Regions from separate parts of the Caballeronia sp. INML1 genome, predicted to be linked through region 3. Evidence: predicted binding sites of a transcription regulator. Region 3 holds the regulator's gene; each other region holds the start of a gene.

Evidence for each region. Region 3 encodes FliA, which starts transcription of late flagellar genes. Its sites were predicted from a motif close to CTAAAGTTTNNNNNNNNNNNGCCGNTA; they were not measured.
Region 1: a site for FliA is predicted at 1,334-1,360, ahead of fliS (flagellar export chaperone FliS). Genes of this name have one in related genera too.
Region 2: a site for FliA is predicted at 1,334-1,360, ahead of motA (flagellar motor stator protein MotA). Genes of this name have one in related genera too.

What each region holds. Positions count from the first base shown of each region.
Region 1 covers NZ_JALQDT010000041.1:76,406-78,669, forward strand. The annotation lists gene NCR38_RS12960 (flagellar hook-length control protein FliK) at 1-377, opposite strand, end outside; gene NCR38_RS12965 (flagellar protein FliT) at 420-749, opposite strand; gene fliS (flagellar export chaperone FliS) at 778-1,197, opposite strand; gene fliE (flagellar hook-basal body complex protein FliE) at 1,419-1,784, opposite strand; gene fliF (flagellar basal-body MS-ring/collar protein FliF) at 2,089-2,264, shown strand, end outside.
Region 2 covers NZ_JALQDT010000051.1:42,326-44,589, forward strand. The annotation lists gene motB (flagellar motor protein MotB) at 1-350, opposite strand, end outside; gene motA (flagellar motor stator protein MotA) at 369-1,241, opposite strand; gene NCR38_RS16225 (helix-turn-helix domain-containing protein) at 1,499-2,264, shown strand, end outside.
Region 3 covers NZ_JALQDT010000043.1:30,032-32,295, reverse strand. The annotation lists gene NCR38_RS13215 (hypothetical protein) at 1-603, shown strand, start outside; gene NCR38_RS13210 (RNA polymerase sigma factor FliA) at 622-1,353, shown strand; gene NCR38_RS13205 (GGDEF domain-containing protein) at 1,399-2,264, opposite strand, start outside.

The DNA of each region.
Region 1 (2,264 bases), on a different contig from region 3:
GCGACGGCGGCGGCGTTGGAAGAGAACGCGGTATCGAAGAGGCCGGTCGTGAGCGCGGCGAAGGCGCTCGCCGGGCGCGGCGGCGTCGGCCAGAGCGGGGCGTCGCCGGTCAGCGCGGGCGTCGCGCCGCCGAATCGCGAGATCGCGTCGAGCGTGCGCGCGACGCTGGAGAACGCGGTTTGCGCCGATGCCGCCGGCGCCGCCGCGCCGCCAGGCGTGCCGGCGGTCTGGAACATGTCCGTTTGCGTCGTCGTCTGCCCGACGCTCGCACCGGTGACGCCGCTGCCGCCCACGCCGTTCGGCGCGCGAATCGCGGACAGAAGGAGCTCGGTGCGGCTGGCGAGCAACGATGCGATCGCGGTATCGAGTCCAGTCATGCCCACATCCTCATATGCGCCACGGCCGGGCGCGGACCGCGCCTAGCGCAATCCGATCATTTTTTTCAGTACGCGCGCCGGGCTGTTGACCGTGAAAAGCGCCGACAGACGCGCGAGGCTCGGCGACGTCAGATCGCGGATCGCGGCGTCGTCGGCGAGAATCTTCTTCACGAGGTCCAGCTTGCGCGCGCGGGCGCTTTCGTCGAGTTCCGAGGCCGAATCCACTTGCTTCAGTTGCTCGACCAACTCGCGGTAGGTGCCTTGCAGCGCCTTCAGCTCGCTCCATTCGCCGCCGCGCGCGGCCACCAGCATCTGGCCGGAAACCGCGGCAATCGCCTCGTAGTGGGCGAAATATTCTTGTGTCGTCTTCATTCTTTTCAGGCAGTCGACGCGCATCCCGTCAAACGGGCGCGGCGGTCATTTGCGCCACTTCCGGTCCAATTCCCACCCAGGCTTCCTCGAGCGTCGCGAGCAGATTGTCGACCTCGACGAGCATCGCCTCGTTCTGCTTCAGATTCGCCTCGAGCAGCCGGCGCGTCATATACGTGTACAGCGCGTCCAGCCGCTGCGCGATCTCGCCGCCCGCATCCTTGTTGAGCGCCTGCTGCAAACCGCTCTCGACGATGCTGATGGCCTTGCTGATCGCCGCGCCGCGTGCGCCGACATTGTTCTGATGCAGGTGCATGCGGGCCTGCGCGATCGCCTGCCGCGCACCCTGGTACAGCATCACGATCAGCCGGTGCGGGCTCGCTCCCATCACTCCTGTCTGCACGCCCACGCGTGCGTAGGCGTTGGCTCCAGCGTGTCCTGGGGAATACATCTCTCGATTCTCCTTATGCGATGCCGCGGCATTCCGCATTTCAAGCGGAACGCCGTGCCTCTCGTCCTGATCCGTGTGCGCCCGGCCAAGCCGGTGCAGGCAGGCGAACCATCGTTCGCCGTGCCGTTATCGGGGTTATCGGAGAAACGCGGCAAAGCTTTAGGAAGCGAGGCTCCAGAGCCGTCGCAAGAATGAAGGGCAGGATCGCGAGAGGGCGGCCGTCAGACGGAGATCTGCATGATGTCGTTGTAGGCCGACACGAGCTTGTTGCGCACCTGCAACCCGAACTGCAGGCCGACGTTCGCCTTCTGCATGTCCACCATCACGTCGTTGAGCGACACGTTCGGCGCGCCGATCTCGAAGGCGTGCGCCTCGCCGAGCGCCTTCGTCTGGTTGTCGCTGATCTTGTCGATGGACGATTTCAGCGCTTCGGAGAAACTGCCGACGCTTGCCGCGCCCGATGTCCCGCTTTGGCCCGAGACGGCGCCCGACGCGCTGGTGGGACCGGACGTCCCGCCGGCGGCTTGCGACGCCAGCGACTGAATGGCCGAGAGCGCGGCGGAAAGCGGATTGATCGGAAAGTTCATGTTGACTCCGGATGACAGGGAATAGCCGGCGGAACGCGTCCGAAGGCGGGACGGCCCGCGCCGCGCGTGGGCGGTGGCCTCGGGTTCGGCGACGCAATTGCGGAGGTTCGCCGAGTACGAAAAAGATTAGCAGCCGGTGATTTTTCAAAGCGCGGGAAGAACGGGGAAAACCCCGCTCTATTCGCCGAATCGACTTGCAATCTTCTGCGGATAATCCCCATCGTGAAAAGTCCTCCACCGCCGCTTACATGGAAAGCGGGAAGCGGCGGGAGGAGAACCTCAGGATTCGGAGCTTCGACGCTAAATGGATACGCCCAACAACTCACTCATCACGCCCGACGCCAGAATGGGCCTGGCGGGCGCACAACCGGGGGCAGCCGGCACGGCCGCGGCCCCGGGACTCGCGGGCGGTGCCGACTTCGGCGGTTTTGCGCAGCGCGTGCCGATGCTCAACCAGTTCCGCTCGAATCCGCGCGTGCC
Region 2 (2,264 bases), on a different contig from region 3:
GGCACGGGCTGCGGCTGACTCTTGTTGCCTTCGCCCGGACGCGAGCTCGACAGATCCTTGCCGCCGCCCGTGATGACGCTCGTATGCGCCGAGGCGCCGCCATCGTTGCCGAACAACGCGGAGAGCGGCGTATTGAAGTACTGCTCGATGCCTTCCTTGTCGTACTTCGAGGTCGAGCCGAGCAGCCACATCAGCAGAAAGAACGCCATCATCGCGGTGACGAAGTCGGCGTAGGCGATTTTCCACGCGCCGCCATGATGCCCGTGGCCGTGCGCCTTCTTCTTGCGCTTCACGACGACGGTAGGCGCGAGCACCGATTGCAGCGGATCGCGTGATGGTTTCTCAGCCATGATGTCTATGCCGTGACGTTACGAAGCCGACTTCGGCATCTTGGTTGCGCGCACCGCGTCGTCGAGTTCCTTGAAGCTCGGACGGTCGGCGGTGAAGAGCACCTTGCGGCCGAACTCGACAGCTATCGTCGGCGCATAGCCGTTCATCGATGCGAGCAGCACGGACTTCACGCACTGGAACGGCTTCGCTTCAGCCGCGCCCTTGGCGTTGAGCAGATCCGCGAGCGGGCCGATGAAGCCATAGGCCAGCAGAATGCCGAGGAACGTGCCGACGAGCGCGCCCGCGATCATCTCGCCGAGCACCGCGGGCGCGGCGCCGACCGAGCCCATCGTGTGCACGACGCCCATCACCGCCGCGACGATGCCGAACGCAGGCAGGCCGTCCGCCATCTTCTGGATAGCATTGGCCGCGACCGAGCTTTCCGTGTGATGCGTTTCCAGCTCCTCGTCCATCAGATCCTGCATTTCGAGCGCGTTGACGTTGCCCGCCGACATCATGCGCAGATAGTCGACGATGAAGTCGAGAAGATGATGATCGGCCATCACGTGCTCATACTTCTGAAAGAGCGGGCTGGACTCGGGCGCGTCGACATCGGCTTCGAGCGCCATCATTCCTTCCTTGCGCGCCTTTTGGAGCAGCTCGTAAAGCAGCGCGATCAGGGCGAGGTATTTCTCCTTGGTGTATCCGCCGCCCTTGAAGGCCTTCGGGATGGCTTGCAGGGTCTTCTTGAGCGTGGCCGTCGGATTCGATACGACGAACGCGCCGATGGCCGCGCCGAAAATACACAGCAGCTCGAACGGTTGCACGAGGGCGGCGAGGTGACCGCCCACGCCGATAAAACTCCCGATCACCGAGCCGATGACCAGGACCCATCCGATGATGACAAACATGATTTCTCCGCAGATGTCCGGCGCCGCGGGCCGTGCGTGCCCGGATCGAGGCGCGCACGGCTCGCGACGCATTGTTCGCTTGTTGAGGAGCTTATCGGCTTTTATTAGCAAGACATTAAGGGGAGGCGCGCAATTTCTTCTGCGCAAATGTTTGCGCAGTAAAACTTGCGCTCGTTCGTCTGCGGACAGAAACCGAACATCGCGATTACGCCGCAGGTAATGGATTCGATGCACGCGCTTCGTCTAACATCGGCGACATGAACTCGACCCTCGCACGCGCCGACGTCCAATCGAGCGTCGGCACACTGTTGCGCGAATGGCGGCAGCGCCGACGCATGAGCCAGCTCGATCTCGCGGGCGTCGCCGATGTGTCCACGCGCCATCTGAGCTTCGTCGAATCGGGCCGCTCGCTGCCGAGCCGCGAAATGCTCATGCGCCTCGCCGAGCGACTGGACGTGCCGCTGCGCGCGCGCAACACGCTGCTCGTCGCGGCCGGTTATGCGCCGTTGTATCGCGAGCGCGCGCTGGCCGATCCGCAACTCGCCGCCGCGCGGCGCGCGGTCGATCTCGTGTTGAAGGGGCACGAGCCGTATCCGGCGCTCGCCGTCGATCGTCACTGGACGATGGTCGCGGCCAACGCGGCTTTCGCACCGCTCGTCGCATCGGCGCATGCGCAACGGCTCGCGCCGCCGGTGAACGTGCTTCGCCTGTCGATGCATCCGCAAGGCCTTGCCGATGTCATCGACAACTGGCACGAGTGGCGTGCGCATCTGCTCGCCCGGTTGCGCCGGCAGATCGACGTCTCGGGCGATGCGACGCTTGCCGCGCTCTTCGCGGAACTCGAGGCGTATCCCGCGCCTGCCCATGCCGGGCACGCGGCGCGGGCGGAAACCGACCCGGTCGTCGTGCCGTTGCGCATGCGTACGCAATACGGCGTGCTGTCGTTCTTCAGCACGACGACGGTCTTCGGCACGCCGGTCGATATCACGCTGTCCGAGTTGGCGATCGAGGCATTCTTTCCCG
Region 3 (2,264 bases):
GACGAGCGCATCAGTCACGACGCCGCGCAGTGCCGCGCATTGCTCGATGGTCCGGCGGACATCGTTCTCATCGACGCGCAACTGGACCGTCACGGCGCACTGTCGACGCTCGCGGCGCAGGCGCATGACTTTCTCATCGTGACGCGGGTGGCTGCGTCGGCGATCACCGAGGCGTATGCGTGCATGAAGCGCCTGCACTACGCCCATGCGATCGGCCAGTTCCGCGTGCTCATCAATCACGTGCAGAACCCGGCCGACGCGGCGGTCGCGTTCGACAACCTGTCGGGCGTCGCGAGCCGGTATCTGGCCGTGTCGCTCGTGCAGGCAGGGTATGTGTCCGAGGATGCGCGCGTCGCTCGGGCGAAGGAGCTTTCACGCTGCGCAGTCGAAGCGTTCCCGGCTACGGCCGCGGCGCGCGACTACCGCGCGATTGCGGCGGAGCTCCTGCACTGGCCGATGCGCCCCGCGCCGTACATGCGCGCGGCGAACGGTCAGCCAGACGCGCGAATTCCGGTTGGCGACTCTGAACAGGGCGGGCGGGAGGCGGCGCATCGTGTGGCCGCGCTTCACGACTTTGCAATGACCAGCACGGCGTCGATGTGATCAAGATAGGTGACCAAGATGTATAACGCCCAAGGCAAACTCTCACAGTCGGACGTCCTGACGAAATATGCGCCGCTCGTTCGCCGACTGGGGCTTCAGCTCGTCGCCAAGATGCCGGCGAGCGTCGATCTCGACGATCTCATCCAGGCCGGCATGATCGGACTCATGGACGCGGCGAGCCGCTACAAGGAAGATCAGGGCGCGCAATTCGAAACCTACGCGAGCCAGCGCATTCGCGGCGCGATGCTCGACGAGCTGCGCGCGAACGACTGGCTGCCGCGCAGCATGCGCAAGACGTCGCGCGAAGTGGAATCGGCGGTGCACAAGGTCGAGCAGAACCTCGGCCGCTCCGCAAGCGAGACGGAGATCGCCGAGCACATGAACATGCCGCTCGACGAATATCAGTCGATGCTCCAGGATCTGCACGGCAGCCAGCTGATCTACTACGAAGACTTCGACCGCTCCGCCGACGACGAGCCGTTCCTCGACCGCTATTGCGTCGATCGCTCGGACCCGCTTTCGGCGCTGCTCGACGACAGCCTGCGCGGTGCGTTGATCGAAGCGATCGACAAGCTGCCCGAGCGCGAGAAGCTGCTGATGAGCCTCTACTACGAACGCGGTCTGAACCTGCGCGAAATCGGCGCGGTGATGGAAGTCAGCGAATCGCGTGTGTGCCAGTTGCACAGCCAGGCGGTCGCGCGTCTGCGCACGAAGCTGCGCGAGCAGGCGTGGACGAGCGTCGAGGCGTGATCCGGCCTTGAGCCGGGGTGCCCGCCTGCATGCGGGCACGTCGATTCAATTCGCTTCGAAGTCGCGCGTTTCGGCGAAGACGGTTTTCCCTTCGCCGAGACTTTTTGCGCGATACATCGCACGGTCGGCGGCGCGCAGCACGGCGGTGATGCCGGATTGTTGCGCGGCCGTCGCGCTGGAAAGCAGACACGCGCCGATGCTCGCCGATACCGACACCGGCCGCTCCTGCACCGAGGTCATCGCGCCGAGCACCGAGTGAATGCTGTCGGCCACCGACAGCACCGCCGCGCGATCGCGTACCTGATGCGCGAGCACGACGAACTCGTCGCCGCCCAGACGCGCGATCGTGTCCGTCTTGCGCATGCGCTTCGCGAGCGATTGCGCGAAGGCTTGCAGCAGCATGTCGCCGACGGCGTGACCGTAGGTATCGTTCACTTCCTTGAAGCCGTCGAGGTCGATGAGGAGGAGCGCGGCGGCGTGGTCGCCATCGGCATCGCGCGTGCTCATCGCGCGATCGACGACCCGCTCGAGCGCGTATCGGTTGGACAGACCGGTGAGCGGATCGGTCGATGCCTGACGTGCGAGATCGCGATTCGCGTTGCCGAGCCGATCGACGAGCACGCTCAAATACACCGATGCGCCCAGCACGCTCAAGCCCAGCCCGATCGCGGCGGGAAGATTGGCGCGCCACCACGGCTGCCAGATACCGAGCGCGATCACGATGATGAGCGCCGTCGCGCACGACACGGCGAGCGTGCGCTTGCCGTATCGGCATCCCGAGCCGATCAGAAACCAGAACATCACCCAGATGAGCGGTAGCGCGATCGCACCGCCCGCCGCGAGCGCGAGCCCGAGCAGGGTTTGATCGGCGATGGTCGTGACGGTGAGACGCTTCTCCGAAGGCGAACTCA